DNA from 2 places in the Cupriavidus sp. WS genome. Region 1 is predicted to be linked to the other one. Evidence: predicted binding sites of a transcription regulator. Region 1 holds the regulator's gene; the other holds the start of a gene.
What was found. Region 1 encodes LexA, which represses DNA repair genes until DNA is damaged. Its sites were predicted from a motif close to ACTGTATNNNNATACAGT; they were not measured.

Region 1 (8,686 bases):
TGGCACTTTGCATTATCCGCGTCATACCGGCCGGGCCATCGCGTTCAGTCCAGCGATGGCCGGACAATCCGTACCGCAAGCTTGATCAGGAAGACCGCCGCCGTCACCAGCGCGCCGGCCACGATGCCGGCCACGCCATTGACGAGCAGGGGACCGAGCATGTCAAGACTGCCTTCCGCGCTCAGCAGGGCGCCGGCGCGCTCCGTCACGTGGTGCGCGCCAGGAAAACCATGTACCAGGATTCCCCCGCCGACCAGGAACATGGCAACCGTGCCGGCCACCGAAAGCGCCCGCATCAGCCAGGGCGCCATGCGCAGAATGGCCCGGCCGGCGGTGCGCGCCGCTGCCGATGGCCGTTGGTGAAGATAAAGCCCGGCATCGTCGAGCCTGACGATGCCGGCCACCAGGCCATAGACGCCCACCGTCATGACCAATGCGACGATCGACAATACGGCAACCTGCGTGCCGAACGTCGCCTCGGAAACCGTGCCGAGCGAGATGACGATGATCTCCGCCGACAAGATGAAATCCGTGCGCACCGCGCCGCGGACCTTCGTTTTTTCGAGCGTGGCCAGATCCGCTGTCGGCGGCTCGCTCCGGACGACAGTCGTCTCCGGTGCCTTCCGCTGATGCAGCAGGCTGTGTGCAATCTTCTCGAATCCCTCATGGCAGAGAAAGGCGCCACCCGCCATGAGCAGCGGCGTGATCGCCCACGGAATCGCGGCGCTGATCGCCAGCGCGGACGGTACCAGGATTGCCTTGTTGCGCAGCGATCCCTTTGCCACCGCCCACACCACCGGCAGCTCCCGGTCGGCCTTCATGCCCGTGACTTGCTGCGCGTTGAGAGCGAGATCGTCGCCGAGCACGCCGGCGGTATTCTTGGCGGCGAGCTTGCTCATGGACGCGATGTCGTCAAGGATCGAGGTGATGTCGTCGATCAGCAGCAAGAGGCTCGAGCCGGCCATATCCGGATCTCCTGGTGTGTGGTGGGTATCGGGACAAACAGCGTCGCCCCGCAATTTCCGCGCGCATGGGGAGTGCGGTGTCAGGATAATGCCTTCCCCATGTGGATGGCATGTCCGCCATGAATCGAGAGGCAGTGGCCGGGGCATCTTGCATGGCCACTCGATGGCGGTCAGGTCCCGAAGTCCGCAAGACATCGGAACCACGCATCGGCCAAAAAAGAAAACCCCGCCGGACACGAATGCCGGCGGGGACAGGAAGCCGCACCGTACCCAGCGGAGGATGACGATGCGAGATTGAAGGCTATCAGGATGCGGAGACATGGACTGTCAACAACTGTCACCGCGGCTGCGGCCGCCGTTCCGCCAAAAAAAGCCGCTGGGCCGGGGGAGCGGCGCAGCGGCATCGGGAAGTGTCGAATATGAGCACCAGGGGATGGTGCCGCGGCCAGCATAAGAAGCAACGTACCATTTGACTGTCAACAATTGCAAAATGACCGGCCCCCCATGCGCGACAAGCGGGTCGACTGGCGACGTTGGTTTGAGGAGGGGAGTCCGGGCAATGGCAAATTGGAGCATCGGTGCGATGCTTGCCAGCGGCAGAAAACAAAAACGGCGCCAGAGGCGCCGTTGGGTATATCCGCTTTTATCGAATATCTTGTATCGCGAACGGCTGGTTAATGCTCAAGCCGTCGATACCGAAGAGAATTCTGGGGTGGCTGATGGGACTCGAACCCACGACGACAGGAATCACAATCCTGGACTCTACCAACTGAGCTACAGCCACCGTCGTTGTCTTTCAGCTGAGTGCTGATCGACGAAAAACAAGATTATACAAACTTCATTGGCACATGGCTAGTACTTCGCCTCAAAAAATTTCATGAGGCTGGCGCGTGCGGCGAATGGCAACCGTCTCCACGCTGCGCCACCACGCGGCACGCGCCATTACACGGACAGCTTGGGAAGGTCTTCCAGCTCGAGCATGCGGCAGATGGCGGCCATGCTGCCGACCATCGTGCGCCGCTGCGCGCCCTGGTAGATGCGCACGCCTTTGGACTGGCGGAACGGAACGGGCTTGACGGGGCGGCGGGTGGAGAAGCGATTGGCTGGGAGCATGGCTACACCTGGTGATTTGCAACAACAGTTGTCGGCATCCGCAGCGCGGATGGCGTTGGCATATCGGGTGCAGCTCGAGGCGGGCGAACCCGCTCCAGCCGCACTTGAGGCTTGGGGCTTTTAGAACGCGCCGGTACGGATCAGGCCGACGGCGATGCCTTCCAGGGAGAATTCTTCCCGGTCCGGCTGGACGATGATGTTGCTGAAGTCGGGGTTCTCCGCGATCAGTTCGATCGTGTCGCCGCGGCGGTTGAGGCGTTTGACGGTGACGTCCTCGCCGAGCCGGGCCACGACGATCTTCCCGTTGGCGGCTTCGCTGGCGCGCTTGACCGCGAGCAGGTCGCCGTCGAGGATGCCGGCGTCGCGCATGCTCAGGCCGCGCACGCGCAGCAGGTAGTCGGGCTGGACTTCGAAGACGGAGGCATCGACCTGGTACTGGCGGTCGATGTGTTCGGCGGCCAGGATCGGGCTGCCGGCGGCGACGCGGCCGACCAGCGGCAGCGTCAGTTGCATGACGCCCGCCATCGGCAGCGAGAACTGGTCGGGCAACTCGGAGTCGCTGCGCGATACCTTGAGGCGGATGCCGCGCGACGCGCCGGGGGTGAGTTCGATCACGCCCTTGCGGGCCAGCGCGCGCAGATGCTCTTCCGCGGCATTGGGCGAGGAGAAGCCGAACTTGGCGGCAATCTCGGCACGCGTGGGCGGAAAGCCGGTGTGCTGGAGAGTGCTGCGAATCAGGTCGAAAATCTGCTGCTGCCGCGGTGTCAGGGTCGCCATAGTCGCCGTTGTTCGCTGTTGTTTTCGCTGTTATTGGAAGGCACTGTACGTTTAAACAGTATGCTGTGATTTTATACAGTATCGAGTGAAGTGCAAGCGGAATTTTTAGGACGCGGCGCATCGACGAATGGTTTGCAACACGCCTGCCTGCGGGCGCGCCTTGCGGGTGTCGGGATGCGCAGGGTTACAATCCGCGGCACGCGGTGCCCGTTCCGGGTACGCGTTTTTTTCGACTCCAGGCTTCCTACACGTCCCCCGCCATGTCCTCACTGCGTCGCGTCGTTGTGCTTGCCACCGGCGGCACCATTGCCGGTTCTTCGTCCAATCCCGCCAGCAGCGCGAAGTACCAGGCCGCCACGGTGCCGGTGTCGGCGCTGCTCGGGGCCGTGCCCGCGCTTGGCGAGGTGGCGCGCATCGAGGCGGAGCAGGTGGCGCAGGTGGACAGCAAGGACATGTCGTTCGCGCTCTGGTCCAGGCTGGTCGAGCGGATCCGCTTCTGGTCGGCGCAGCCCGACGTCGCCGGCATCGTGGTGACGCACGGCACCGATACGCTGGAGGAAACGGCGATGGTGCTGCACCTGGCCTGCGAGGCCACGCTGCCGGTGGTGCTGACCGCGGCCATGCGGCCGTCGACCTCGCTGTCCGCGGACGGCCCGCTGAATCTGCTCGACGCGGTGCGCGTGGCCAGCCATCCGGCGTCGGCGGGGAAGGGCGTGCTGCTGGTCGTCAACCAGGAGATCCACGCCGCGCGCGACGCCGTGAAGGCGCACACGGCGGCGGTGAACGCCTTCGCTTCGCCGGCGGGCGGCCCGGTCGGTTATGTGCAGGACGATTTCGTCTGCTTCACCCGCGCCCCGCTGCGGCTGCCGGCCGCGGCCATGCCGGTGCCGGCGGCGTGGCCGCAGGTGGAAATCCTGGCCAGCTACGCGCAGCCGGGCCGGGTGATGGTCGATGCGCTGGTCGCGGCCGGGGTGAACGGCCTCGTGGTGGCCGCCGCGGGCAACGGCTCGATCCACCAGTCGCTGGCGGAGGCGCTGGCCGAGGCCGCCGCGGCGGGCGTGGCGGTCGTGCGCAGCTCGCGCACCGGCGCCGGGCATGTGGCGATGCCGGCGCAGCCGCGGCCGACCGCCGGCGTCTTCGTGTCGGCCGGCGACCTGAATCCCTACAAGGCGCGCGTGCTGCTGCTGCTCGCGCTGGCGGCCAGGCCGGCGCTGGCGGCGGATCCGGCGGCGTTGCAGGCGCTCTTTGCCGATAACTGAAGCAGCTTGCCCTATGCGTGGAAAGCGCGCTATACTTTAAGGCTATCCAACCTTGCCACACCGGACATGGCGCCCGGGTGGCTTATCCAAAAGGAGCGTCAATGCGTCATTACGAAATCGTATTTATCGTCCATCCGGACCAGAGCGAACAGGTTCCGGCCATGATCGAGCGTTACAAGACGCTGGTCACCTCGCAGGAAGGCCAGATCCACCGCGTGGAAGACTGGGGCCGCCGTCAGATGGCCTACATGATCCAGAAGCTGGCCAAGGCTCACTACGTTTGCCTGAACATCGAATGCGGCAAGGAAACCCTGGCTGAACTCGAACACGCGTTCAAGTTCAACGACGCGGTGCTGCGCCACCTCATCGTTCAGACCAAGAAGGCCGAAACCGCACCGTCCCCGATGATGAAGGAAGTGCAGCGCGAAGAAGCCCGCAAGGCCGCGCAACAGACCACCGAAGGCCAGGCCGCCTAAGTGCGGGCTCTTGCGGTTGCCGCGGGCGCTGAATATCGCAGGCGCCGCGGCGGCGCGGGCGGGCACGGGTACCGGGAACGGAGGCAGCGTTGAACCAGTTGAGGCTCTGCGCAACCCTCGCCGAACGCGATGCCCTGCGCTATACCCCGGCCGGCGTCCCCGTCGTCAACTGCATCCTGCAGTACGCGGGCGAGACGGTCGAGGCGCAGACGCCCAGGCAGGTGGAATTTGCCATCGCCGCGATGGGGATCGGACAGATCGGACAACGGCTCGAGCGCACGCCGCTCGGCGCGATGCTCGACTGCGAAGGATTCCTGGCCCGCAAGCACCGCAACAGCAAGGCTCTCGTCTTTCACATCACTGGATGTAAAGCATTCGAAAAGGATTGAATCATGGCATTCGTCAAACGTGACAACAAGAACAAGAAGCGCTTCCAACAGCAGAACCCGCTGTTCAAGCGCAAGCGCTTCTGCCGCTTCACCGTGGCCGGCGTGGAACAGATCGACTACAAGGATCTGGACACCCTGAAGGATTTCATCGGCGACAACGGCAAGATCACGCCGGCCCGCCTGACCGGCACCAAGGCGCACTATCAGCGTCAGCTCGATACGGCCATCAAGCGCGCGCGTTTCCTCGCGCTGATGCCCTACACCGACCTGCACAAGAACTGATCGGCCCTAGGTCCGTCAAGGAGAAAACACGATGCAAATCATTCTGCTGGAAAAAGTCATCAACCTGGGCAACCTGGGTGACATCGTTCGCGTGAAGGACGGCTACGCCCGTAACTTCCTGATCCCGAACAAGAAGGCCCGCCGCGCGACCCAGACCGCCATCAGCGAGTTCGAAGTCAAGCGCGCCGAGCTGGAAAAGGCCGCCGCCGAGAAGCTGGCTGCCGCGCAGGGCGAGGGCGAGAAGCTCAACGGCCTGACCGTGCAGATCACCCAGAAGTCGGGTGTGGACGGCCGCCTGTTCGGCTCGGTCACCAACGCCGACATCGCCGCCGCCCTGGAAGGCCAAGGCTTCAAGATCGAGAAGGCGCAAGTGCGCCTGCCGAACGGCCCGCTGAAGATCGTTGGCGATCATCCGGTCAGCGTTTCGCTGCACACGGACGTGGTGGTCGACGTGACGGTCTCCGTCCTGGGCGAACACGTCTAAGGCCGGAACCGGCCGCCGCCGCGGGGCCCGCGAGGGATCTCCGCAGCGGCAGCGGCCGCAGGCAGAAACAAAAAGGCAGGAGCCAGGCGCTCCTGCCTTTTTGTTTTGGCCCGGGGTTCCGGCTTCGGCCCGGCCGGGGTGGTTGTCCTGCCGTCACATCGCCGCACGCGCCGCGATTTCTCCTCCGGCTCGCCTGTGCGCGCCGTTATAATCCCTCCCCATGAACGCGCCTGTCAGCGACCCCCAACTAGATAATCTCAAGGTACCTCCGCACTCCATCGAGGCCGAGCAATCGGTGCTGGGTGGCCTGCTGCTGGACAACGCCGCCTGGGACCGCATCGCCGACTTCCTTTCCGAGTCGGACTTCTACCGCTTCGACCACCGGATGATCTTCCAGAGCATCGCCCGGCTGATCTCGGCGACCAAGCCCGCGGACGTCATCACCGTCTACGAGATGCTGCAGGTGGCCGGCAAGGCGGAGGAGGTGGGCGGGCTGGCCTACCTGAACTCGCTCGCGCAGAACACGCCCAGCGCGGCCAACATCCGCCGCTACGCGGAAATCGTGCGCGAGCGTTCGGTGCTGCGCAAGCTGGTCACGGTGGCCGACGACATCGCCTCGGCGGCCTTCGCGCCCAAGGGGCGCGAGGTGCGCGAGCTGCTCGACGAAGCCGAGTCCAAGGTCTTCGCCATCGCCGAGGAAGGCTCGCGCGGGCAGAAGGGCTTCCAGGAAATCCAGCCGCTGCTCACGCAGGTGGTGGAGCGCATCGACGAGCTGTACCACCGCGACAGCAACACCGACGTGACCGGCGTGCCGACCGGCTTCATCGACCTGGACCGCATGACCAGCGGCATGCAGGCCGGCGACCTGATCATCGTGGCCGGCCGCCCGTCGATGGGCAAGACCGCGTTCTCGCTCAACATCGGCGAGCACGTGGCGGTGGAGCAGGGCCTGCCGGTGGCGGTGTTCTCGATGGAAATGGCGGGCACCCAGCTGGCCATGCGTATGCTGGGCTCGGTCGGCCGGCTGGACCAGCACCGCCTGCGTACCGGCCGCCTGCTCGACGAGGACTGGCCGCGCCTCACGCATGCCATCCAGCGCATGAACGACGCGCAGCTGTTCATCGACGAGACCCCGGCGCTCAACCCGATGGAGCTGCGCGCGCGCTCGCGCCGCCTGGCGCGCCAGTGCGGGCAGCTTGGCCTGATCATCATCGACTACCTGCAACTGATGTCGGGCTCGGGCAGCGGCGAGAACCGCGCCACCGAAATCTCGGAAATCTCCCGTTCGCTCAAGGGGCTGGCCAAGGAACTCAACTGCCCGGTGATCGCGCTGTCGCAGTTGAACCGGAGCCTGGAGCAGCGCCCCAACAAGCGCCCGGTGATGTCCGACCTGCGCGAATCGGGCGCCATCGAGCAGGATGCCGACGTGATCCTGTTCATCTACCGCGACGAGGTCTACAACCCCGACTCGCAGGACAAGGGCACCTCCGAGATCATCATCGGCAAGCAGCGTAACGGTCCCATCGGCACCGTGCGCCTGACATTCCTGGGCCAGTTCACCAAATTCGACAACTTCAGCGGCGGCCCGGCCTTCTTCGACAACGACACCTGAAGCCAGTCCTGGCGCGGCCTGGGCGGTGGCAAAACGGCCCCGCCGTGGCCGATCGCCCACGCCGGACGTGAAAGAGATTCGGCTGCGGCCCGCATACCTGTAAAATATTTCGTTTTGATGACAGCCGCCGCCAGGCGGCTGTCTGCAATGTATGCCTGGCCGATTGAGCCAGTCGCCCAGGCAATAACCCGGGGGCGCTCGCGCGCCCCGACAAGGAACAACCCATGTTCGGCCGATTCATGCCCACGGAGGGCAAGTTCTTCGAATACTTCAACCAGCATGCCGATTGCGCGGTGACCGCCGCCCGCGAGCTGGAAGTGCTGGTCAACGACCTGCCCAATGCCGAGGCGCACGCGCGCCGCGTGCAGGCCACCGAAAAGAAGGCCGACCGCATCACGCACGACACCATCGACCTGCTGCACAAGACCTTCATCACGCCGCTGGACCGCGACGAGATCCACAAGCTCATCACCACGATGGACGACATCCTCGACCTGATGGAGGACGTGGCGGAGACCATCTCGCTGTACGACGTGACCAGCCTGACCGACGAGGCCCGCAAGCTGGCCTCGATCTGCGTGCAGTGCTGCGACCAGGTCAAGATCGCGGTCGGCCTGCTCGAGGACATGAGCAACGCCAGCGCCATCCTCAAGACGGCGCAGCAGATCGACCACCTCGAGTCCGAGGCCGACCGCGTGATGCGCTCGGCGATGTCGAAGCTGTTCCGCGACGAGACCGACGTGAAACGGCTGATCAAGCTCAAGGCCATCTACGAGCAGCTCGAGACCATCACCGACAAGTGCGAGGACGTTGCCAACATCATCGAAGGCATCGTCCTGGAAAACGCCTGAGGCACGAATCGGCATGCACACAATACAAATGAGCCTGTGGGTCATCGGCCTGCTGGTGGCGCTCGCCTTGCTGTTCGACTTCATGAACGGCTTCCACGACGCCGCCAATTCGATCGCCACGGTGGTGTCGACGGGCGTGCTCAAGCCGCACCACGCGGTGGCGATGGCGGCCATGTGCAACGTGGTGGCCATCTTCATCTTCCACCTCAAGGTGGCGGCCACGGTGGGCACCGGCACCGTCGACGTCAACATCGTCGACCACCACGTGATCTTCGGCGCGCTGGTCGGCGCCATCGCCTGGAACCTGATCACCTGGTACTACGGCATTCCCTCGTCGTCCTCGCACGCGCTGATCGGCGGGCTGGTGGGCGCCGCGGTGGCCAAGGGCGGCACCGGCGCGCTGGTCGGCGGCGGGCTGGCCAAGACCGTGGCCTTCATCGTGATCTCGCCGCTGCTGGGTTTCGTGCTCGGCTCGCTG
Region 2 (22,887 bases), on a different contig from region 1:
GCCAGGTTGGCCCACGCGATCAGGTGCGCCTTGCGGCTTTTGCCCGGATGCACGAAGCCGATCAGCCCCAGCGCGGCAACCATGTTGCCGAAAGCGATGGCCTGCGTCCACGCGGAAGGCCGCGGATCGTTGAGAATCCAGCGCTGGAACAACACCGCCACGAGACTGAGCGCCAGCGCCACGGTGATCCCGCCCCAGATGCGCTGCGGATCGGGCGCGGTCCTCAGCACGACCAGGCAGGTAAGCAACAGCAGCAGGATCCGGGACGGATTGTCCATCACGTTCCACGGCACGCCGAAATAGAGCTTCGACGTCATGAACACGACCACGGCGGCTAGAATAGCGAGCCCGAGCGGACAGAGCGTGGCACGGTAGCGCACCCACGTGTCGCCCATGCCCCGGTGGGCCAGCAGCGCCAGCGCCAGGATGCCGGCGAGAAAGATGCCGGCGCCCTTGGGCACGCAAAGCAGCAGGATCGGGAATGCCAGGACCAGCGCGTTGGCGATGGAAGTCACTTTCCCTGCACGAAACACCATAAACAAGCCCTATGAAAATCTCAGTCGTACTGATTACGAAAAACGAGGCACACAACATCCGGGCCTGCCTGGAAAGCGTGTCCTGGTGCGACCGCGCGATTATAGTGGATTCGGGTAGCCGGGACGGCACGGTCGAGCTGGCCCGCGGCCTCGGCGCCGAGGTGTTCGAAACCGGGCATTGGCCGGGCTTCGGCGCCCAGAAGAACCTGGCCGTGTCCAAGGCCGACACCGAGTGGGTCTTCTCGCTCGACGCCGACGAGCGCGTCACGCCCGAGCTGCGCGACGAGATCCTGGCGGCGGTTGCGTCCGGCCAGGCCGACGCCTACGAGATGCCGCGCCTGTCGCGCTTCTGTGGCCGCTTCATCCGCCACGGCGGCTGGTATCCCGACTACGTCACACGGCTGTTCAGGCGCGGCCATGCCCGCTTTACCGACGACCTCGTGCACGAGCGCGTGGTCGCCGACGGCCCGGTCGGCAAGCTGGCCTCGCCGCTGCTGCACTACACCTACGACGACTTCTCGCAGGTGCTGCGCAAGGTCGACCAGTACTCCACGCTGGGCGCGCAGCAGGGCTTCGCGCGCGGCAAGTCGGCCTCGCCCGCCGGCGCCGTGCTGCATGGCGCCTGGGCCTTCCTGCGCACCTACCTGATGCGCCGCGGCTTCCTCGACGGCGCGCAGGGGCTGGGCGTGGCGCTGATGAACGGCCAGGCCAGCTATTACAAGTACATCAAGCTGTGGTACCTGCGGCAGAAGACGCAGCCGCAGGAGCCGCGGGGCTAGCGCCGGGCGCCGCGGCCGGCGGCGCGCCCAGCAGGTCGTCCACGCAGGCCGCGAAGGCGGCCGAGGTCGGGCCGAACCCCATCTGCTCGATGTGGGTGGCGGCGAAGGCCAGCAGCCGCGCGCGCAGCGGCGCGTCTTCCAGCCCGCGCCGGATCGCCTCGGCCAGCGCGTGCACGTCGCCGACCGGCGTGAGCAGGCCGGCCTTGCCGTCGGCCAGGATCTCGCGCGGGCCCACCGGGCAGTCGGTGCTCACCACCAGCTGGCCGAGCGCCATGCCTTCGAGCAGCACGTTGGGCAGCCCTTCCATCTTCGAGCTGAACGCCATCAGCCGCGCGTGGCGGATCCATGCGTAGGGATTGGCCTGGAAGCCGGCGAACGTCACCCGTTCGCTGACGCCCAGCTCGCGCGCCAGCGCCTCGAGCCGCGCGCGCGAGGCGCCGTCGCCCACCAGCACCAGGCGCTCGCGCAGGCCGGTGCCGCGCACCAGCGCGGCGTAGGCGTGCAGCAGCGTGGTGAAATCCTTCTGGCTTTCTTCCAGGCGCCCCACCGAAACGATGTAGGGATGGGCCGGCGGCGTGAACGGCGCGTTGCCGAGCGCGCGGATGCGGTCCAGGTCGGTGGCGTTGTACAGGCGCACGAACTTGGCCGCGGCCTCGGGGATCAGCGCGCGCGCGTCGGCCAGCATGCTGTCGTTGAGCACCACGATGCGGTCGTAGTGCTCGCGGCACTGGCGCCGCAGCTTGCGCAGCTTGCGCGGGTTGTCTCGCTCCAGGTGCGCCACGCTGAAGTGCTGGTAGCCGATCATCGGTATCGGCAGGCGGCCGGTCAGCCGCGACAGCGACATGTCGTAGTCGATGGCGAGGTCGTAGCCGCGCGCGATCGCGCGAAAGCGCCGGTTGACCAGCGGCTTGCGCACCGGCGGCAGCAGCACTTCCTCGTAGATCTTGCCCAGCGGGCCGAGCTTGCCGGCCTTCTTCTTCTGCCGGAAATGCGACAGCCAGCGCTCCGGCGCCAGGATGTGGATCTTCACGTCCGGCGGCAGCATGGCGCGGAAATGCGTCTCCAGCGCCTCGGTCGGATAGGTCAGCGTCAGGCCGAGCTCGAAGCGCTCCCGGTCCAGCGAGGCCAGCAGCGACACCAGCGAGGTCTCGATGCCGCCGCGCAGGAAGTGGGTCAGGTGAAAGAGGATGCGTTGCTTGGCCATGCGGGGGCGTGGTGGATCCAGGGGATGACGGACTGCCGGCAACTGCGGATCAGCCGTACAGCATGCGCACGCTGTCGCCGGACAGCGCCGCGCGGAAGCTCGCGAGCGCGTCGTCCGACGGCGTGACCAGCCACTGCCGCCCGAGCTCGGCCTCGCAGCGCGCGCCGCTGGTGGCGTAGCTCACGCGCACGGGCAGGCCCGGCGTGTTGGCCACGGTGGCGAGATACGGCGTGAGCAGCTCGCGCAGCAGCTCGGTCGAGGCGTTGCCGTTGAAGGCCAGCCCCACGGCCTCGGCATAGCGGGCGCGCGCGGCCACCAGGTCCATCACCGATTCGGCGGTGAAGCGCACGCCGCCGGTGAAGGTGTCGTGGCGCGCGTTGCCCTGCACGATCACCAGCTCGTCGTCGCGGAACATGTGGCGGTTGGCGTCGAACAGCTCGTTGAACACCGTCATCTCGATCTGCGCGGTGCCGTCGTCGAGCATCACGATCAGCATCTTGCCGCGCTGCGTCATCTGCGTGCGCATGCCGGTGATGACGCCGGCGATGACCTTGCCGCGCACGTCGCGCCCGTAGCCGCCGCCATTGCCCTGCACTTCCTTTTCCAGCCCGGCCAGCGTGCCCTTGAGGAAGCGCCCGACCTCGTCGCGGTAGGCGTCGAACAGGTGGCCCGAGAAGTAGTAGCCGAGCGCCTGCTTCTCCTCCTGCAGCGTGCGCTTGGGCGGCCAGCGCGGCTCGTCGACCAGTTCGGGGCGGTGCGATGCGCCGGCGTCGGCCATCAGGTCGAACAGCGAGACCTGGTTGGCCGACTCTGCCTTCTGCTCGGCCGCTTCCATCGCACGCGACACCGAGGCCAGCAACTGGCCGCGGTTGTCGTTGAGGCTGTCGAACGCGCCGGCGCGGATCAGCGCCTCGATGGTGCGGCGGTTGACCTGGCGGCGGTCGACGCGCTCGCAGAAATCAAACAGGTCGGCGAACGGCTTTTCCTCGCGCGCGCGCAGGATGTCCTCGATGGCGCCCTGGCCCGAGCCCTTGATGCCGCCGAGGCCGTAGCGGATGGTCTTGGCGTCGGTCGGCGCGAAGCGGTATTCGCTGGCGTTGACGTCGGGCGGCAGCACCTTGAGGCCATTGAGCTTGCAGTCCTCGTAGAGGATCTTGACCTTGTCGGTGTCGTCCATCGCCAGCGACATGTTGGCTGCCATGAATTCGGCCGGATGGTGCGCCTTGAGCCACGCCGTGTAGTAGGCCAGCAGCGCATAGGCGGCCGCGTGCGACTTGTTGAAGCCGTAGCCGGCGAACTTCTCCATCAGGTCGAAGATGTCGTCGGCCTGCCCGGCGGTCAGCCCGTTCTTGTCGGCGCCCTCGCGGAACATGACGCGGTGCTGCGCCATTTCCTCGGGCTTCTTCTTGCCCATCGCGCGGCGCAGCAGGTCGGCGCCGCCGAGCGAGTAGCCGCCGATGATCTGCGCCATCTGCATCACCTGCTCCTGGTAGACCATGATGCCGTAGGTCTCCTTGAGCACCGGCTCGACGCGCGGGTCCGGGTACTCCACCTTCTCGCGGCCGTGCTTGCGCGCGCAGAAGCTGGGGATCAGGTCCATCGGGCCCGGGCGGTAGAGCGCCACCAGCGCGATGATGTCCTCGAAGCGGTCGGGCTTGGCGTCTTTCAGCATGCCCTGCATGCCGCGGCTTTCCAGCTGGAACACGGCCACCGTGTTGGCGGTCTTGAGGATGTCGAAGGCGGGGCCGTCGTCGAGCGGGATGTGGCTGCAGTTCCAGTCCGCCCTGGACGGGTCGAGCCGGCGGATGTAGCGCTCGGCCCAGTCGAGGATGGTCAGCGTGGTCAGGCCCAAGAAGTCGAACTTGACCAGGCCGGCCGCTTCCACGTCGTCCTTGTCGTACTGGCTGACCACGCCGCTCATGCCGTCGTTCTGGCCGCCCTGGGTGTAGAGCGGGCAGAAGTCGGTGAGCTTGCCGGGCGCGATCAGCACGCCGCCGGCGTGCATGCCGACGTTGCGGGTCATGCCCTCGACGCGCTGCGCCAGCTCCAGCAGCTGGCGCACTTCCTCCTCGTTGTTCTCGCGCTCGGTCAGCAGCGGCTCTTCCTTCTTGGCCTCCTCGATGGTGACCAGCTTGCCGGGCTTGAACGGGATCAGCTTGGCGATGCTGTCGACGAAGCCGTAGCCGAGGTCAAGCACGCGGCCCACGTCGCGCACGGCGGCCTTGGCCGCCATCGTGCCGAAGGTGGCGATCTGCGAGACCGCGTCCTTGCCGTACTTCTCCTTCACGTAGGTGATGACGCGGTCGCGCCCGTGCTGGCAGAAGTCGATGTCGAAGTCGGGCATCGAGACCCGTTCCGGGTTCAGGAAACGCTCGAACAGCAGCGCGTACTTGAGCGGGTCGAGGTCGGTGATGCCGAGCGCGTAGGCCACCAGCGAGCCGGCGCCGGAGCCCCGCCCCGGGCCCACCGGCACGCCGTTGTTCTTGGCCCAGTTGATGAAGTCCGCCACGATCAGGAAGTAGCCGGGGAAGCCCATCTTGATGATGGTGCCGGTCTCGAATTCCAGCCGCGCGTAGTACTCGGCGCGCCGGGACTCGCGCTCGGCCTCGTCCGGGAACAGCACGGCCATGCGCTTTTCCAGGCCTTCCTTGGCGAGGTGGACGAGGTAGTCGTCGAGCGACATGCCGTCCGGCGTGGGGAACAGCGGCAGGCGCGGCTTGCCCAGCTCGAGCGTGAGGTTGCAGCGGCGCGCGATCTGCACCGCGTTCTCGAGCGCGGACGGGATGTCGGCGAACAGCGCGCACATCTCGTCCTGCGTCTTGAAATACTGGTCGGTGGTGAAGCGCCGCGTGCGCCGCGGGTTGGCCAGCAGCTCGCCCTCGGCGATGCAGGTGCGGGCCTCGTGCGCGGTGAAGTCGTCGGCGGTCATGAACTGCACCGGGTGCGTCGCCACCACCGGCAGGCGCAGCCTGGCCGCCAGTTGCACGGCCTGCTGCACGTAGGCGTCGGTGCCGGGATGGCCGGCGCGCTGCAGCTCGACGTAGAAGCGCTGCGGGAACACCCGGGCCCAGTGCGCGGCGGCGCGCTCGGCCGCGGCGTCGTTGCCGTTGGCCAGCGCCATGCCGATGTCGCCGCTCATGGCGCCGGACAGCGCGATCAGGCCGGTGGCCAGCGGCAGGTCCTCCTCGCCGGGCTCGTCGAACCAGCCGGGTTCGATCTCGGCGCGGCCGCGATGCTGGTTGGACAGCCATGCGCGCGACAGCAGCATGCACAGGTTGAGGTAGCCGCGCCGGTCCTGCACCAGCAGCAGCAGGCGCGCCGGCTTGTCGCGGTCTTCGGCGTTGGTGAGCCAGACGTCGGCGCCGACCACCGGCTTGACGCCGCCGCCGCGCGCTTCCTTGTAGAAGCGGATCAGGCCGAAGGCGTTGGCGAGGTCGGTCAGGGCGAGCGCGCCCATGCCGTCGGCCGCGGCGGCCTCGACGGCGGCATCGAGGCGCACGATCCCGTCGACGACGGAGTATTCGGAATGGAGGCGGAGATGAACGAAGCGAGGTGCAGACATGGACGTGATTGTACCGGCTCGGCATGGCCGCGCCTGCCTTCTTTGCAGGCGCGCCGCGCCGGCATGCCCGAGCGGGGCGCTCGGGCAAGGCCGCCGCACGGCCTCCGAGGCGCTATAATTTCGCCTTTCCAATCAGGCAGTTACCGCGCGGCCGCAAGGCGCGCGGCCGGGCGCGCCTCCGCTATGCAGATCGTCAACATCTCCGCTTATAAATTCGTCACGCTGGACGATATTCCGGCCCTGCGCCCGGACATGCGCGCGCGCTGCGAGGCCCTGGGCCTGAAGGGCACCATCCTGCTCGCGCCGGAGGGCATCAACATGTTCCTGGCCGGCAGCCGCGCGGCCATCGACGGCTTCATGGGCTGGCTGCACGCCGATCCGCGCTTCGCCGACATCGCGCCCAAGGAAAGCCTGTCGGAGAGCCAGCCCTTCAAACGCATGCTGGTGCGCGAGAAGAAGGAAATCATCACCATGAAGATGCCGCTGATCCGCCCCGAAGCCGGGCGCGCGCCGGCGGTGCGGCCGGTGGACCTGAAGCGCTGGCTCGACCAGGGCCACGACGATGCCGGCCGCCCCGTGGTGATGCTCGACACCCGCAACGATTTCGAGGTGGCGGTCGGCACCTTCACCCACGCGGTGGACTACGACATCGCCAAGTTCAGCGACTTCCCGCCCGCCATCGCCGCGCACAAGGCGGAATTCGAGGGCAAGACCGTGGTGTCGTTCTGCACCGGCGGCATCCGCTGCGAGAAGGCCGCCATCCACATGCAGGAAGCCGGCATCGAGCATGTCTACCAGCTCGAGGGCGGCATCCTGAAATATTTCGAGGAAGTGGGCGGCAGCCACTACCGGGGCGACTGCTTCGTGTTCGACTACCGCACCGCGCTGAATCCCAGCCTGGAGCCGGCCGGCCCCAAGCAGTGCTTCGCCTGCCGCGCCGTGGTCACGCCCGAGGAACAGCAGAGCCCGCACTACGTGGTGGGCAAGAGCTGCCCCCACTGCATCGCGCAGCGGCAGGCAGCGGCCTGAACCGAACGCGGGCGGCTTCAGGCCGCCAGCAGGTGGTAGAGATTGCGCAGCATGCCGGCGGTGGCGCCCCAGATGAAGCGGTAGCCGCCGTTTTCGCGCGGGAATGGCATGGCGTAGAACAGCCGTTCGCCGTCGACCCAGCGGAACAGGCGCCGCTGGTGATGGGATGGGTCCATCAGGAAGCCGAGCGGCACCTCGAACACGTCCGCCACCTCGCGCGCGTCGGGGCGCAGCGTGAAGCCGCTGCGGACCAGCCCGACCACGGGGCTGACGTGGAATCCGGTGCCCGTGATGTAGTCGGGCAGCGCGCCCAGCACTTCCACGTAGTCCCGCACCAGCCCCACTTCTTCTTCCGTCTCGCGCAGCGCGGTGTCCACCCGGTCGACATCCGACGGCTCGTGGCGCCCGCCCGGAAAGCTGATCTGCCCCGCGTGGGCGCTGAGGTTGGCGTTGCGCTGCGTGAGCAGCACCGTCAGGCCATCCTCGCGCTCCACCAGCGGCACCAGCACGGCGGCGTCGCGCAGCGCCACGCTGCGGTCGTAGATGCGCGATTCGTCGGTCAGCTCGGGCGCCCACGCCGGCGGCGACTTGAGCCGGTGGCGCACGAAGTCCGGCCGCAGGCGCACCTCGGGCAGGGCCGGATGGCTGCTATCGGTGGAGACGATGGGTAGGGTTTCGGGATCGAAGGCGGGACGCATATCGCCTCGCAGTATGACAGATGACGGGCAAAACCGTCTTTGCGCGATGCAACAGGACGCTTTGCAGCGCAGCTTGCGCGGACCCATGCAAAAAGGGCACCCGGAGGTGCCCTTCTTGCGCAGCCACGGCCGGCGGACCGGCCACGGCAACCAGCTTACTCGGCGGCTGCGGCCTTGGCGGGCGCTGCCTTGTATGCCAGCTTTTCCTTGATACGCGCGGACTTGCCCGAACGCTCACGCAGGTAGTACAGCTTGGCGCGGCGGACGTCGCCGCGGCGCTTCACTTCGATACCGGCGATCAGCGGCGAGTACAGCTGGAACGTGCGTTCCACGCCTTCACCCGAGGAAATCTTGCGCACGATGAAGGACGAGTTCAGGCCGCGGTTGCGCTTGGCAATCACGACGCCTTCGTAGGCCTGCACGCGCTTGCGGTTACCTTCCACCACGTTCACGCTGACGATCACGGTGTCGCCGGGTGCGAATGCGGGGATGGTCTTGTTCGCGGTCAGGCGCGCGATTTCGTCTTTCTCGATCAGCTCGATGAGGTTCATCGTTTCTTCTCCTTGTCCATCATGCCGGCGTTGTATGCCCCGGGCGTTGCCCGGGCCCCGGCAGAGGATGGGGTTTCACTTGACGGGAGCGAACTCCCGCCCTTCATTCGCCAGCCACGCCGACAGGAATTTCTCGTCGGCGCGGCTGAGCAAACCTGCGCTGCGGGCGGCCCCGATCAGGTCGGGGCGCTTCCTCGCAGTGTTGGCGAGCGCCTGCTGGCGCCGCCACTTCTCGATCTCGGCATGATGGCCCCCGAGCAGTATCTCGGGCACCCGCATGCCTTCGTATTCTTCCGGCCGCGTGTAGTGCGGGCAATCCAGCAGGCCGTTGACGAAGCTGTCCTGCACCGCCGACTGCGCATCGCCGAGCACGCCGGGCAGATGCCTGACCACCGCGTCGATCACCGCCATCGCCGGCAGCTCGCCGCCCGACAGCACGAAATCGCCGAGGCTGATTTCCTCGTCCACGCGCCGCTCGATCAGGCGCTGGTCGATGGCCTCGTAGCGCCCGCACAGCAGCACCAGCCCGGGGCGCTGCGCCAGCGACATCACCTTCGCGTGCGTCAGCGGCGCGCCCTGCGGCGACATCAGCACCACGTGCGGCTTCACCGTATCCGCCGCATCCACCTGGGCATCGGCCCGCGCCGCCTGCTGGGCCGCGCAGGCCGCGTCGATGGCGTCCTCGAGCGGCCTGGCCAGCATCACCATGCCAGGGCCGCCGCCATACGGGCGGTCGTCGATGGTACGGTAGTTGTCGGTGGTGAAATCGCGCGGATTCCAGGTGCGCAGCGCATAGCGCTGCTGCTTCGCCGCCCGGCTGGTAATACCCCAGTCGGTCAGCGCGCGGAACATCTCGGGAAACAGCGTGATCACATCGAACTGCATCCGCCTCTCCCTTGGCTTGCCCACCGGGCCCGGCCCGGCGCCTGTCGCCAGGCGCTCAGTAATCCAGCCCCCAGTCGACCACCACCTGCCGGGCCTTGATATCGACCGAGCGCAGGAAGGCATCGACAAACGGGATCAGGCGCTCGCCGGCCTTGCCGTCGGGCAAGGCATGCGCCACCTGCAGGATCTGGTGAGCCCCGTTGTCGATCAGGCCGGACACTTCGCCCAGCAGCTCGCCCTGTTCGTTGGACACGGCGCAGCCGATCAGATCGACCCAGTAAAACTCGTTCTCGTCCGGCGCGGGGAAATCCTCGCGGCGGATCCATACACGACGGCCCTTGAGCGCTTCGGAGTGGCTGCGGTCGGACACGCCGACCGCCTGCGCCACCACCGTGCCGCTATGCTCGCGGGACTGCGCGATCTTCACGCACAGGGCTTCGGCGCTCACCGCGCCCGCCGCGCCCAGCACGCCGGCCGGCGGCTTGAGCAGCCACCAGCGGCGCGCGTGCAGCAGCGCGCTGGCATCGTCGGCGTGCGGCTGGATCTTGATCCAGCCCCGGATTCCGTATGCGGCGCCGACGTAGCCGACTTCGATCAGGTCGTCCGGCAACGCGTCGGTGTACGCCAGCGCGGCCGGCAATCCGGCCTGCGGCCTGGGCGCCGGCTTCTGGCCGGCGGACTGCGGACGGGCCGCGGGTTCCAGCGGCACATTCAGCGGCCGCCGCGCCGGGGCGCCTTGCTTGCGTTCGGTCACGTGTCGTCTGCCACGCGTCGCGAAACGCGCGTCACAGCAATCAGGCAGCGGCCTTGGCGGCGTTCTGCTTGACCAGGCGGGCCACGGTCGGCGACATCTGGGCGCCAACGCCGGTCCAGTAGGTCAGGCGGTCCTGCACCAGGCGCAGGCCTTCTTCGCTGGCGCCGGCCAGGGGATTGTAGAAACCGATACGCTCGATGAAACGGCCATCGCGACGGTTGCGCGAGTCAGCGGCGACGATGTTGAAGAACGGGCGCTTCTTGCTGCCACCGCGAGCCAGACGGATTACGACCATGGGTGTGATTCCTCAGAAAACTTGATGTTCGAACACGAAACACAAGAGTATAGCCCAAATCCCGAGGCCAAACAAACACTTAGAGCGATTGACGCGACACCCTGCCACGGGCATCGTGGCGAAAACCCCGACAGGAGAGCATCGCATGCGTTCCTACCTTCACATTCGCGCCCGCCGCGCCCTGCTGGCGGGCTGGCTTGCCGCCGGCGCCTGGCTCGGGCATGCGGCCGGCGCCGCCGAGGCCTTGCCGCTGGACCGCATCAAGCTGCCGCCCGGCTTTCGCATCGAAGTGCTGAGCCAGGCGGTGCCCGAGGCGCGCGGCATGACCATGTCGCCGGCCGGCACGCTGTTCGTGGGCACGCGCGGCGAAGGCAAGGTGTACGCCATCGCCGCGCCACTCGCCGGCAACCCGCAGGTGCGCACCGTCGCCACCGGGCTGACCATGCCGGTCGGCGTGGCATTCCGCGACGGCGCGCTCTATGCGTCCTCGACCTCGCGCATCGTGCGCATCGACGGCGTGGAAGCCCGCCTGGACAATCCGCCCGCGCCCGTCGTGGTGAGCGACCGCTTTCCCGGCGAAACGCACCACGGCTGGAAGTTCATCGCGTTCGGCCCGGACGGCTATCTCTACGTGCCGGTCGGCGCGCCGTGCAATATCTGCAAGCCGGACGAGAACCGCTACGCCAACATCATGAAGATGAAGCCCGACGGCAGCGACCTGCAGGTGGTGGCGCGCGGCGTGCGCAACACGGTCGGCTTCGACTGGCAGCCCGGCACGCGCGAGCTCTGGTTTACCGACAACGGCCGCGACAACCTCGGCGACGACGTGCCCGACGACGAGCTCAACCACCTCGCCCGCGCCGGCCAGCACTTCGGCTATCCGTACTGCCATGCCGGCGACATCGCCGACCCGGAATTCGGCAAGCAGCGCGCCTGCGCCGAGTTCGCGCCGCCGGCGGCCAGGCTCGGCGCCCACGTTGCCGCGCTCGGCATGCGCTTCTATGCCGGATCGCAATTTCCTGCCGAATATCGCAACAATATCTTTATTGCCGAACATGGCAGCTGGAACCGCAGCCAGCCGGTCGGCTACCGCGTGGTCCGGGTGGTGCTCGACGGGCGCGGCCAGGCCGTGCGCAGCGAGGTGTTCGCGCAAGGCTGGCTGCAGGACGGCCGGCCGTGGGGCCGGCCGGTCGACGTGCAGGTGGCGCCCGACGGCTCGCTGCTGGTCAGCGACGACATGGCGGGCGCGATCTACCGCATCCGCTACGCGCCATGAAATGGGCGCCGCGAAATAAGCGCCGCCAAATGAAGCACGCCGGGGTTTCACCGCTGCGTCATGACGCGGCGGTGGGGGCGAAACAATCCGTTACACCGGTAACGGCTTTTGCATAGGCGCGCCGGATGCGCGTGCGTACCATGATTCCATCTTCCGACAACATCGCCGCGCGACAGGAAACTGGGATTCCGCATGTTCCCCCGCACTCTCCTGCGCGACCCGGTGGCGGGCATCCTGCTGGCCGTGCTTCTGCTCGGCCTCAGCGGCGCCGGCCATGCCCAGGTCGCGTTCTGGCAACATAGCCGGCCCGACGGCCGGAGCCTGGCTAATGCCCGCGCGCAGGCGGGCCAGGGCGGCTGGGAAATGGCCAGCGTGCGCGCCGAACGGCAGGATCACGTGCGCGCCCAGATCGAACGCATGGAAGCGCGCGCGCGCGCCGACGACCGCCTCAGCGGCCGCGCGCTGCCGCCCCAGGAACGCGAGGACGAGCGCGCCCGCCCGTCCGAGCGCAGCGCGCAGGCGGACCCGGTGCGCGGCGAGCAGCGCAACTCCGGCGTCGGCCCCGGCTGGCAGGCGCGCGGACGCGACGGCGGCCGCTAGCCGGATCGCCGGATCGGGCTCCGCGCCCGGATTTTCCCGCTTTTACGCCCGCTTTTGCGCCCGCTTTTGCGCCCTTTCCCCCGATTGCCGATCCGCCCCGCGCGCGCCGCGGCGGCGGCGCGCCCGTGCGGCATCGTGCGCATTGCCGGCATCATGCGGCGGCGTACAATGAGCGCCGGCGCCAGCACGGCTGGCCCGTGACCGCCCCCGCCGGCAGGTTCCGCCGGCCCTCACTTCGTCGCCGCCCATGCCCGTCGCCACCCAAGTCCCCGCCGCCGCCAAGACCGCCGCCACCGGCAAATCCAAGCTGGCCACGGTCGCCCTGGCCTTCCTGTGCGGCAGCCTCGGGCTGCACCGCTTCTACCTGGGCGGGCTGCGCGACAAATTCGGCTGGGCCCACCTGCTGGCCACGCTGGCCGGCGCCATCGGCGTGGCGTCGATGCAGACCGGGGCCGGCTCGCCCGCGCTGAACTGGACCTTCGCGGTGGCCGGCGGCACCTCGCTGATCGCCGCCTTCCTCACCGCCATCGTGTACGGGCTGCGCGCCGACGACAAATGGGACGCGCGCTTCAACCCGCACGGCCAGCCCACCCGCTCGGGCTGGCCGGTGGTGATCCTGGTCATCCTGTCGCTGCTGATCGGCACCGGCCTGCTGATGGCCGGCCTCGCCATCAGCTTCCAGACCTTCTTCGAATCCCAGGTCGAGGCGGCGCGGGCGCTCTCGCAGTAACCGCGGCCACGCGGCCCGCCGCCCAACGCGGCCATGCGCCGCGCCTTCCCGTTCCAGCCAGCCACGCGGCGGCCCGCCGCCGCCATGACGCCGCCATGCCGTCGGTTCGCCACGGTTTGCGCCACATCAGCAAGCGGCCGCGCGATGCGCCTATGATGCCAACGCCGGCGCGCGACAGGCGCGCGCGTGGCTCAACCGAAAGGAGCGCCGCCGAATGGACCGTCACGAACCCGCGCAGGGCGAAACCCATCAGCACGTCCATCCGCCCCAGGACGGCGGCATGGGCGCCGGCGGCCATCCGCACGACCACGACCATCACCACCATCACGCCCACGCGCCGGCGCCCGGCCCCCGCCAATCCCCGGACGCCGCGCCGGCGCAGGAAGGCACCATCTACACCTGCCCCATGCATCCGGAGATCCGGCAGGACCATCCCGGCAACTGCCCGAAATGCGGCATGACGCTCGAGCCGCTCATGCCGGAACTGGAAGCGGAGGAGAACCCCGAGCTGGCGGACTTCCAGCGGCGCTTCTGGTGGACCCTGCCGCTGACCGCCGTGGTGTTCGTGCTGGCCATGTTCGGGCACCAGCTCGGCTGGATGGCGGCCGCGACGCAAAGCTGGGTCGAGCTGGCGCTGTCCACGCCGGTCGTGCTGTGGGCGGGGTATCCGTTCCTTGCGCGCTGCGTGCGCTCGTTCGCGCAGCGCAGCCCCAACATGTGGACGCTGATCGGCCTCGGCACCGGCGCGGCCTATGTCTACAGCGTCGTCGCCACGGTGGCGCCGGGGCTGTTCCCGCAGGACTTCGCCATGCATGGCCGCATCGGCGTGTATTTCGAAGCCGCCGCGGTCATCATCTCGCTGACGCTGGTCGGCCAGCTGCTGGAGATCAAGGCCCGCTCGCAGACCTCGGCGGCGATCCGCTCGCTGCTCGGCCTCGCGCCGAAGACGGCGCGCCGCCTCAACGCCGACGGCAGCGAGGAAGATGTGCCGCTGGCCCACGTGCACGTGGGCGACCGCCTGCGCGTGCGGCCGGGCGAGAAGGTGCCGGTCGACGGCGTGGTGGCCGAAGGCGGCAGCTCGGTCGACGAGTCGATGATTACCGGGGAGCCGATGCCCGTGACCAAGCGCGCTGGCGACCACGTCATCGGCGCGACCATGAACGCCACCGGCAGCCTGGTCATCGTGTCCGAGAAAATCGGCTCCCAGACCGTGCTGTCGCAGATCGTGCAGATGGTGGCGCAGGCGCAGCGCTCGAAGGCGCCGATGCAGCGCATGGCGGACAAGGTGGCCGGCGTGTTCGTGGCCGTGGTCATCGCCGTCGCCGTGCTCACGTTCCTGGCGTGGGGATTGTGGGGCCCGCAGCCAGGCTGGGTGTACGGCCTCATCAACGCCGTCGCGGTGCTGATCATCGCCTGCCCGTGCGCGCTCGGGCTGGCGACCCCGATGTCCATCATGGTCGCCAGCGGCAAGGGCGCGTCGAACGGCGTGCTGTTCCGCGATGCGTCGGCCATCGAGAACCTGCGCAAGGTCGACACGCTGATCGTCGACAAGACCGGGACGCTCACGGAAGGCCGCCCGGCCTTCGAGCGCGGCCTCGGCATCAACGGATTCTCCGACCAGGAAGTGCTGCGCCTGGCGGCCAGCCTCGACCAGGGCAGCGAGCATCCGCTGGCGGCCGCGCTGGTCGAGGCGGCGCGCCGGCAGAACCTGCCGCTCGACACGGCCGCGGATTTCGAGTCGGGCACCGGCATCGGCGTGCGGGGCACCGTGGCGGGCCGCAAACTCGCGCTCGGCAATACCGTGCTGATGGCGGCCGCGGGCGTCTCCGCCGCCGCCCTGAGCGAGGCCGGCGACGGCCTGCGCGCGCAGGGCGCGAGCGTCATGTACCTGGCCGTCGACGGCACGCTGGCCGGCCTGCTGGCGGTGTCGGACCCGATCAAGGCGACCACGCCGGAAGCGCTGCGCAGCCTGCAGGCGCAGGGCATCCGCGTGGTGATGGCCACCGGCGACGGCGTGGCCACGGCCAGGGCCGTGGCCGGCAAGCTGGGGATCGGCGAATACCACGGCGAGGTCAGGCCGGCGGACAAGCTGGCGCTGGTCGCCCGGCTCCAGCAGGAAGGCCGCGTGGTGGCGATGGCCGGGGACGGCATCAACGATGCGCCGGCGCTGGCCAAGGCCGACGTCGGCATCGCGATGGGCACCGGCACGGACGTGGCCATGAACAGCGCCCAGGTCACGCTGGTGAAGGGCGACCTGCGCGGCATCGCCCGCGCCCGCAAGCTGTCCGAGGCGACCATCCGCAACATGAAGCAGAACCTCGGCTTTGCCTTCGTCTACAACGCGCTGGGCGTGCCGCTGGCGGCCGGCGTCCTGTATGGCGCGACCGGGATGCTGCTGTCGCCGATGTTCGCCGCGCTGGCCATGAGCCTGAGCTCGGTGTCGGTGGTCTCCAATGCGCTGCGCCTGCGGCGCGCGGCGGTGTAGGCCAGCGAGGGCGGACACCGCGCGCGGCGCTTCAGAACAGCGACTGCTGCGCGGACAGCGGCTCCGGCACGCGGAACAGGTCGGCCCGCAAGGGCGGGCGCTGCTGGTTGAGCCCGAAGCGGCGGCAGGCCTGCGCGAAGCGCTTGCCGACCAGCTCGGCGAAGATGCCGGTGCCGCGCATGCGCTGGCCGAATTCGGACTGGTTGTGCTTGCCGTCGCGGATCTGCTCGATCAGGCTCATGACGTGGCGGCGCCGCCCCGGGTAGTGCTGCTCCAGCCATTCGACGAAGAGGTCGCGCACCTCCAGCGGCAGGCGCAGCATGACGTAGCCGGCCGCCCCGGCGCCGGCCCCGGCGGCGGTCTCGAGCACGCGCTCGATGTCGAAGTCCGTCAGCGCCGGAATGATCGGCGCCACGATGACACCGGTGGGAATGCCCTGCCCGGCCAGGCGCCGCACGCCCTCCATGCGCCTGGCCGGCGTATTGGCGCGCGGCTCGAGCCGCCGGGCGATGTCCGCGTCGAGCGTGCCGATCGAGACGTAGACCCGGGCCAGGCCCTTGGCCGCCATGCGGGCGAGGATGTCGGCGTCGCGCGTGACCAGCGACGATTTGGTCGTGATGGCCACCGGATGGTTGAATTCCTCCAGCACCTCCAGGATGGCGCGCGTCAGCCGGTGCTCCCGCTCGATCGGCTGGTAAGGGTCGGTATTGGTGCCGAGCGCGATCACCGAGGGCACGTAGTGCTTCTTGCTCAGTTCCCGCCGCAGCAGCTCGGCCGCGTTCGGCTTGGCGAACAGCTGCGTCTCGAAGTCCAGCCCCGGCGACAGCCCGAGGTAGGCGTGGGTCGGGCGCGCGAAGCAGTACGAGCAGCCGTGCTCGCAGCCGCGGTAGACGTTGATCGACTGGTCGAACGGGATGTCGGGCGACTGGTTGCGCGTGATGATCGATTTCGCCGCTTCGAGGACCACGATGGTCTTGCGCGGGGGCAGCTCGCCGTGGGCTTCCAGGACCGCCGCGAGGTCGTCGTCGTCGGGCTCGCGCGACCAGCCGTCGAAGCGGGATTCGACGTTGGAAAGCGCCCCGCGGCCGCGCTGGAAACCGGTCTTGAGTGACGCCATGACAACTCCTGCTGCGCGTTACGATATACTGTATAAATATACAGTATCGAGGCGCCGCATGCAGATTTTCCGGGGGCGTGGCGGCGCGCGGGAAAGCGCCGCGGGCTGGCGGGCCGCCCTCAGGCGAGCGGCGCCTTTTCGTCGACGGCGATCGCCAGCGTCTCCTTGATTTCCTCCATCACCACGTAGCTCTTGGACTGCGCGGCGCCGGGCAGCTGCAGCAGGATGTCGCCGAGCAGGCGGCGGTACTCGCCGATCTCGCGGATGCGCGCCTTGATGAGGTAGTCGAAATCGCCGGACACCAGATGGCATTCGAGCACTTCCGGGATGCGCGAGACCTCGCGGCGGAACTGCTCGAACATGTTGCCGGACTTGTTGCCCAGCGAGATCTCCACGAACACCAGCAGGCCGCTGCCCAGCAGGGCCGGATTGAGCCGCGCGTAGTAGCCCATGATCACGCCGTCGCGCTCCATGCGCTTGACCCGCTCGATGCAGGGCGTGATGGTCAGCCCGACGGCCTCGGCCAGCTCTTTCATCGACATCCGCCCGTCGGCCTGGAGCAGCGCCAGGATCTTGCGGTCCAGCCGGTCGAGGCTGCGCACCGGTTGCCGACTCGTTCTCATGAGTAGTTCCTGTTTCCTTGAAAATTACGATAACTATGACTGCATATATTTAAATAGTATAGAGAGAATTACTTTATCCACCCTCTTTTTTGGTTTCGAGCCCCCGACTATGCGAGTTCTCGTCCTTGGCAGCGGTGTAATTGGCGTGACAAGCGCCTGGTATCTGGCCCGCGCCGGCCACGAAGTCACCGTGATCGACCGCGAGGCCGCGCCCGCGCTCGGCACCAGTTTCGCCAACGCCGGGCAGATCTCGCCCGGCTACGCATCGCCGTGGGCCGCGCCCGGGGTGCCGCTCAAGGCCATCAAGTGGATGTTCCAGGAACACGCGCCGCTGTCGGTGCGCCCGGACGGCACGCTGTTCCAGCTGCAGTGGATGTGGCAGATGCTGATGAACTGCTCGGCCGAGCGCTACGCCACCAACAAGGAACGCATGGTGCGGCTGGCCGAGTACAGCCGCGACTGCATCCGCGCGCTGCGCGCCGATACCGGCATCGCCTACGAAGGCCGCCAGCAAGGCACGCTGCAGGTCTTCCGCACGCAGGAGCAGCTCGACGGCGCCGCCAAGGACATCGCCGTGCTCGAGCAGGCCGGCGTGCCCTACCAGTTGCTGTCGCGCGGGGATCTCGCCGCGAGCGAACCGGCGCTGGCCGCGGTCAGCCACAAGCTGAGCGGCGGCCTGCGGCTGCCCAACGACGAAACCGGCGACTGCCAGTTGTTCACCACCCAGCTCGCGGCGATGGCCGAGGGCCTCGGCGTGAAGTTCCACTACGAGCGCACCATCGACGGGCTGCTGACCCGCGGCGACACCGTCACCGGCGCGATGATCGGCGGCCAGCCGGTGACGGCCGACCTCGTGGTGGTGGCGCTGGGAAGCTGGTCGACGCCGTTCCTGAAGAACATCCTGCCGGGCCTCTCGAACCTGCCGGTCTACCCGCTCAAGGGTTTCTCCATCACCGTGCCGATGGCCGACGCGGAGCGCAGCCCGGTGTCGACCGTGCTCGACGAGACCTACAAGGTCGCCATCACGCGCTTCGACGACCGCATCCGCGTGGGCGGCATGGCCCAGATCGTCGGCTACGACCGTTCGCTGGACCCGTCCAAGCGCCGCACGCTCGAGCACGTGGTGACCGACCTGTTCCCGGGCGCCGGCGACGTCAGCCGCGCCACCTTCTGGACCGGCCTGCGCCCGATGACGCCGGACGGCACGCCCATCGTCGGCCCCACGCCGCTCAAGGGCCTGTGGCTCAACACCGGCCACGGCACGCTGGGCTGGACCATGGCCTGCGGCTCGGGCAAGCTGCTGTCGGACCTGGTGTCCGGCACCTCGCCGGCCATCCGCGCGGACGACCTGTCGGTGACGCGCTACCTCAAGCAGCCGGGCGCGCGCGCCGCGCACCGCCCCGCGGTGGCCTGAGCGGCCGGCCGGGCCGGCTTGCGGTCTTCCTTCTCCGGTCTGCACGCCGCGTGCGGGAAAGGGAAGCAACCCCTCGGCACGCGGCGCGTTAAACGGCGCTTTATCAGCAAAAAGGGCGACCCTTTCGGGGCCGCCCTTCTTGTTTCTACCGCACCGCCACCGCCGTCAGAACTGCGCTTCGCTCAAGGCATTGACCGGCGCCGCGCCGGCCACGATGGCATCGCGCAAACCCGATGCCTGCGACAGGATGTGCTCGGCGAAGAAATGCGCCGTGGCGATCTTGGCGCCGTGGAACGCCGCGTCCTCGCCGTGCTTCGCCTGCGCGGCCAGCATCGCGCGGGCGAGCTGCCAGCCCGAGAACACGATGCCGCACAGCTTCAGGTAAGGCACGCTGCCGGCGAACACCGCGTTGGGGTCCGTCTTGGCATGGCCGGCCACGAACGCCACCGCGGCTTCGAGCGCCGCGCGGCCCCGCGCCAGTTGCGCCTGCACCGCCACGAAGGCCGCGCCGCCCTGCTTACCCAGCGCGGCCTCGGTCTCGGCGATCTGCGCGCAGATCGCGCGCGCGGTCGCGCCGCCGTCGCGCGCGGTCTTGCGCCCGACCAGGTCGTTGGCCTGGATGGCGGTGGTGCCTTCGTAGATCGGCAGGATGCGCGCGTCGCGGTAGTGCTGCGCGGCGCCGGTCTCCTCGATGAAGCCCATGCCGCCGTGCACCTGCACGCCGAGGCTGGTGACTTCGATCGACAGCTCGGTGCTCCAGCCCTTGACGACGGGAACCAGGAACTCGTAGAAGGCCTGGGACTGCCGGCGCACGGCCTCGTCCGGGTGCCGGTGCGCGGTGTCGCACGCGCCCGCGGCCACGTAGGCCACCGCGCGCGCGCCTTCGGTCAGCGCGCGCATGGTCATCAGCATGCGCTTGACGTCGGGATGGTGGATGATGGTGACCGCCTCGCGCGCGGAGCCGTCGACCGGGCGGCTCTGCACGCGCTCGCGGGCGAAGGCCACGGCCTGCTGGTAGGCGCGCTCGGACACCGCCACGCCCTGCATGCCGACCGAGAAGCGCGCCGAGTTCATCATGATGAACATGTACTCGAGGCCGCGGTTCTCCTCGCCCACCAGCGTGCCGATGGCGCCGCCGTGGTCGCCGAACTGCAGCACGGCGGTGGGGCTGGCCTTGATGCCGAGCTTGTGCTCGATCGACACGCAGTGCACGTCGTTGCGCGCGCCGGTGGAGCCGTCTTCGTTGACCAGGAACTTGGGCACGATGAACAGCGAGATGCCCTTCACGCCCTCGGGCGCATCGGGCGTGCGCGCCAGCACGAGATGGACGATGTTCTGTGCCATGTCGTGCTCGCCGTAGGTGATGAAGATCTTGGTGCCGAACACCTTGTAGGTGCCGTCGCCCTGCGGCTCGGCGCGCGTGCGCACCGCGGCCAGGTCCGAGCCGGCCTGCGGCTCGGTCAGGTTCATGGTGCCAGTCCACTCGCCCGAGATCAGCCTGGGCAGGAAGACGGCCTTCTGCGCGTCGCTGCCGGCGGTGAGCAGCGCCTCGATGGCGCCGTCGGTCAGCAGCGGGCACAGCGCGAACGACAGGTTGGCGCTGTTGAGCATCTCGTTGCAGGCGGTGGCGATCAGCTTGGGCAGGCCCTGGCCGCCGAAGTCCGGCGAATGCAGCACGCCCTGCCAGCCGCCTTCGGCGAACTGGCGGAAGGCTTCCTTGAAGCCGGCCGTGGTCGTCACCACGCCGTCCTTCCAGCTGCTGGGGGCGGTGTCGCCGATGCGGTTGAGCGGCGCCACCACCTGCTCGTTGAACTTGGCCGCCTCGTCGAGCACCGCCTGCGCCGTCTCCGGCGTGGCGTCCTCGAAACCGGGCAGCTTGCTGACTGCGTCGAGGCCAGCCAGTTCGTTCATCACGAACAGCATGTCCTTGAGCGGGGCACGATAGGTCATCGATGTCTCCGGGTATGTATGAAAAAGCCGTTCGCGGGCGGACCCGGAACGGCTTGCACTTTCTGGCCGGGCCCTGCGGGCCCGCGCGATCAGCCCAGCGCCGCCACCAGTTCCGGCACGACGGTGTTCAGGTCGCCGACCAGGCCGTAGTCGGCCACCGAGAAGATCGGCGCCTCGGCGTCCTTGTTGATCGCCACGATCACCTTGGAGTCCTTCATGCCGGCCAGATGCTGGATCGCGCCCGAGATGCCGACGGCGATGTACAGCTGCGGCGCGACGATCTTGCCGGTCTGCCCGACCTGGTAGTCGTTCGGCACGAAGCCGGCGTCCACCGCGGCGCGCGAGGCGCCCATCGCGGCGTTCAGCTTGTCGGCCAGCGGCGTCAGCACCTTGGTGTAGTTCTCGCCCGAGCCCACGCCGCGGCCGCCGGACACGATGATCTTGGCGGCGGTCAGTTCCGGGCGGTCGCTCTTGGTGACTTCGCGCGAGACGAATTGCGAGATACCCGTGTCGGCCACGGCCGGCAGGTTCTCCACGGCGGCCGAGCCGCCTTCGGTGGCGGCGGCGTCGAAGCCGGTGCCGCGCACGGTGATGACCTTGACCTTGTCCGACGACTGCACGATCGAGATCGCGTTGCCGGCGTAGATCGGGCGCTCGAAGGTGTCCGGGCTGTCGACCTTGGTGATGTCCGACAGTTGGGCCACGTCCAGCTTGGCGGCCACGCGCGGCAGGATGTTCTTGCCGTAGGCGGTGGCGGGCGCCAGGATGTGGCTGTAGTCGCTGGCGATGGCCAGCACCTGCTCGGCGATGTTCTCGGCCAGGCCGTCGCCGAAGTACGGCGCGTCGGCCAGCAGCACCTTGGCCACGCCGGCGATCTTGGCGGCGGCCTCGGCGGCGGCCTTGGCATTGGCGCCGGCAACCAGCACGTGGACGTCGCCGCCGCACTGGACGGCCGCGGTCACGGTGTTCAGCGTGGCCGACTTGATGGATTGGTTGTCGTGTTCAGCAATGACGAGTGCAGTCATGTTTTATCTCCTGGCGCTCAGATGACCTTGGCTTCGTTCTTCAGCTTCTGCACCAGCGTCGCGACGTCCGGCACCATCACACCCGCGCTGCGCTTGGGCGGCTCGACGACCTTGACGGTCTTCAGGCGCGGCGCGACGTCGACGCCGAGGTCCTCGGGCTTGACGGTCTCGAGCGGCTTCTTCTTGGCCTTCATGATGTTGGGCAGCGTGACGTAGCGCGGCTCGTTCAGGCGCAGGTCGGTGGTGACCACCGCCGGCAGCTTGAGCGACAGCGTTTCCAGGCCGCCGTCCACTTCGCGCGTCACCGAGGCCCGGCCATCGGCGACCGTCACCTTGGAGGCGAAGGTGGCTTGCGGCAGGCCCGCCAGCGCGGCCAGCATCTGGCCGGTCTGGTTGGAGTCGTCGTCGATGGCCTGCTTGCCCAGGATCACCAGCTGCGGCTGTTCCTTCTCGACCAGTGCCTTGAGCAGCTTGGCCACGGCCAGCGGCTGCAGGTCTTCGTTCGACTCGACCAGGATGCCGCGGTCGGCGCCGATCGCCATCGCGGTGCGCAGGGTTTCCTGGCATTGCGCCACGCCGCACGACACGGCGATCACCTCGGTCGCCACGCCGGCTTCCTTCAGGCGCACCGCTTCTTCCACGGCGATTTCGTCAAACGGGTTCATGCTCATCTTGACGTTGGCCAGATCCACGCCCGTGCCGTCCGACTTGACCCGGACCTTGACGTTGTAATCCACCACGCGCTTGACTGCGACGAGTACTTTCATGCGCTCACTCCACTGATAGTCGATAGTCAGAAATTTGGTTCGCCCGCCATTATAACCACCGGGTCGGCGGCCTTCTTGTTTTTCGAACGGTCGTACTATTTTATCGGCAAAGAATTGCCGGGCATAGCCCGGCAGCGTGAAAACCTCGCGCCATTGTGCCGCGGACTGCCCAGCGGCACGCCGGTCTGCGGGTTTTTCTCCAACTTACCAGGCGGTAATCACCGAATCCTTGTACGTGCTCAGCACGTACTGCTTGACCTCGGGCGAGTGGTAGGCCTTCACCAGCTTGGCCACCCACGGCTTGTTCCGGTCGGCCTCGCGGATGGCGATCAGGTTGGCATAGGGGCCCTTCGGGCCTTCCATCGCGATCGCGTCCTTGGTCGGCGACAGGCCGGCGGACTCGGCATAGTTGCCGTTGATGGCGGCGGCGTCGAGGTCGTCCAGCGAGCGCGGCAACTGGGCCGCGTCCAGTTCCACGATCCTGATCTTCTTCGGGTTGGACACGATGTCCAGCGGCGTGGCCTTCAGGCCGGCATCCGGGCGCAGCTTGATGATGCCCTTGCTCTGCAGCAGCAGCAGGCCGCGGCCGCCGTTGGTGGGGTCGTTG

Region 2: a site for LexA is predicted at 16,529-16,546, ahead of K206_RS0103405 (PA0069 family radical SAM protein). Genes of this name have one in related genera too.

Annotation. Positions count from the first base shown of each region.
Region 1 covers NZ_AQPL01000397.1:906-9,591, reverse strand. Annotated here, with positions in the region: gene K206_RS0128085 (DUF808 domain-containing protein) at 45-965, opposite strand; tRNA gene K206_RS0128080 (tRNA-His) at 1,674-1,749, opposite strand; gene K206_RS43905 (hypothetical protein) at 1,908-2,078, opposite strand; gene lexA (transcriptional repressor LexA) at 2,199-2,855, opposite strand; gene K206_RS0128065 (asparaginase) at 3,116-4,114, shown strand; gene rpsF (30S ribosomal protein S6) at 4,216-4,590, shown strand; gene priB (primosomal replication protein N) at 4,680-4,979, shown strand; gene rpsR (30S ribosomal protein S18) at 4,983-5,261, shown strand; gene rplI (50S ribosomal protein L9) at 5,293-5,745, shown strand; gene K206_RS0128040 (replicative DNA helicase) at 5,966-7,357, shown strand; gene K206_RS0128035 (DUF47 domain-containing protein) at 7,582-8,208, shown strand; gene K206_RS0128030 (inorganic phosphate transporter) at 8,222-8,686, shown strand, end outside.
Region 2 covers NZ_AQPL01000032.1:17,873-40,759, reverse strand. Annotated here, with positions in the region: gene K206_RS0103475 (O-antigen ligase) at 1-515, opposite strand, end outside; gene K206_RS0103470 (glycosyltransferase family 2 protein) at 548-1,315, shown strand; gene K206_RS0103465 (glycosyltransferase) at 1,263-2,519, opposite strand; gene dnaE (DNA polymerase III subunit alpha) at 2,569-6,081, opposite strand; gene K206_RS0103455 (sulfurtransferase) at 6,265-7,110, shown strand; gene K206_RS0103450 (CoA pyrophosphatase) at 7,128-7,808, opposite strand; gene rplS (50S ribosomal protein L19) at 7,964-8,359, opposite strand; gene trmD (tRNA (guanosine(37)-N1)-methyltransferase TrmD) at 8,435-9,244, opposite strand; gene rimM (ribosome maturation factor RimM) at 9,300-9,998, opposite strand; gene rpsP (30S ribosomal protein S16) at 10,039-10,293, opposite strand; gene K206_RS0103425 (sorbosone dehydrogenase family protein) at 10,439-11,569, shown strand; gene K206_RS0103420 (hypothetical protein) at 11,762-12,169, shown strand; gene K206_RS0103415 (TM2 domain-containing protein) at 12,417-12,899, shown strand; gene K206_RS0103410 (copper-translocating P-type ATPase) at 13,114-15,384, shown strand; gene K206_RS0103405 (PA0069 family radical SAM protein) at 15,416-16,501, opposite strand; gene K206_RS0103400 (Lrp/AsnC ligand binding domain-containing protein) at 16,621-17,124, opposite strand; gene K206_RS0103395 (D-amino acid dehydrogenase) at 17,234-18,538, shown strand; gene K206_RS0103390 (acyl-CoA dehydrogenase) at 18,704-20,488, opposite strand; gene K206_RS0103385 (electron transfer flavoprotein subunit alpha/FixB family protein) at 20,578-21,513, opposite strand; gene K206_RS0103380 (electron transfer flavoprotein subunit beta/FixA family protein) at 21,531-22,280, opposite strand; gene K206_RS0103375 (MetQ/NlpA family ABC transporter substrate-binding protein) at 22,485-22,887, opposite strand, start outside.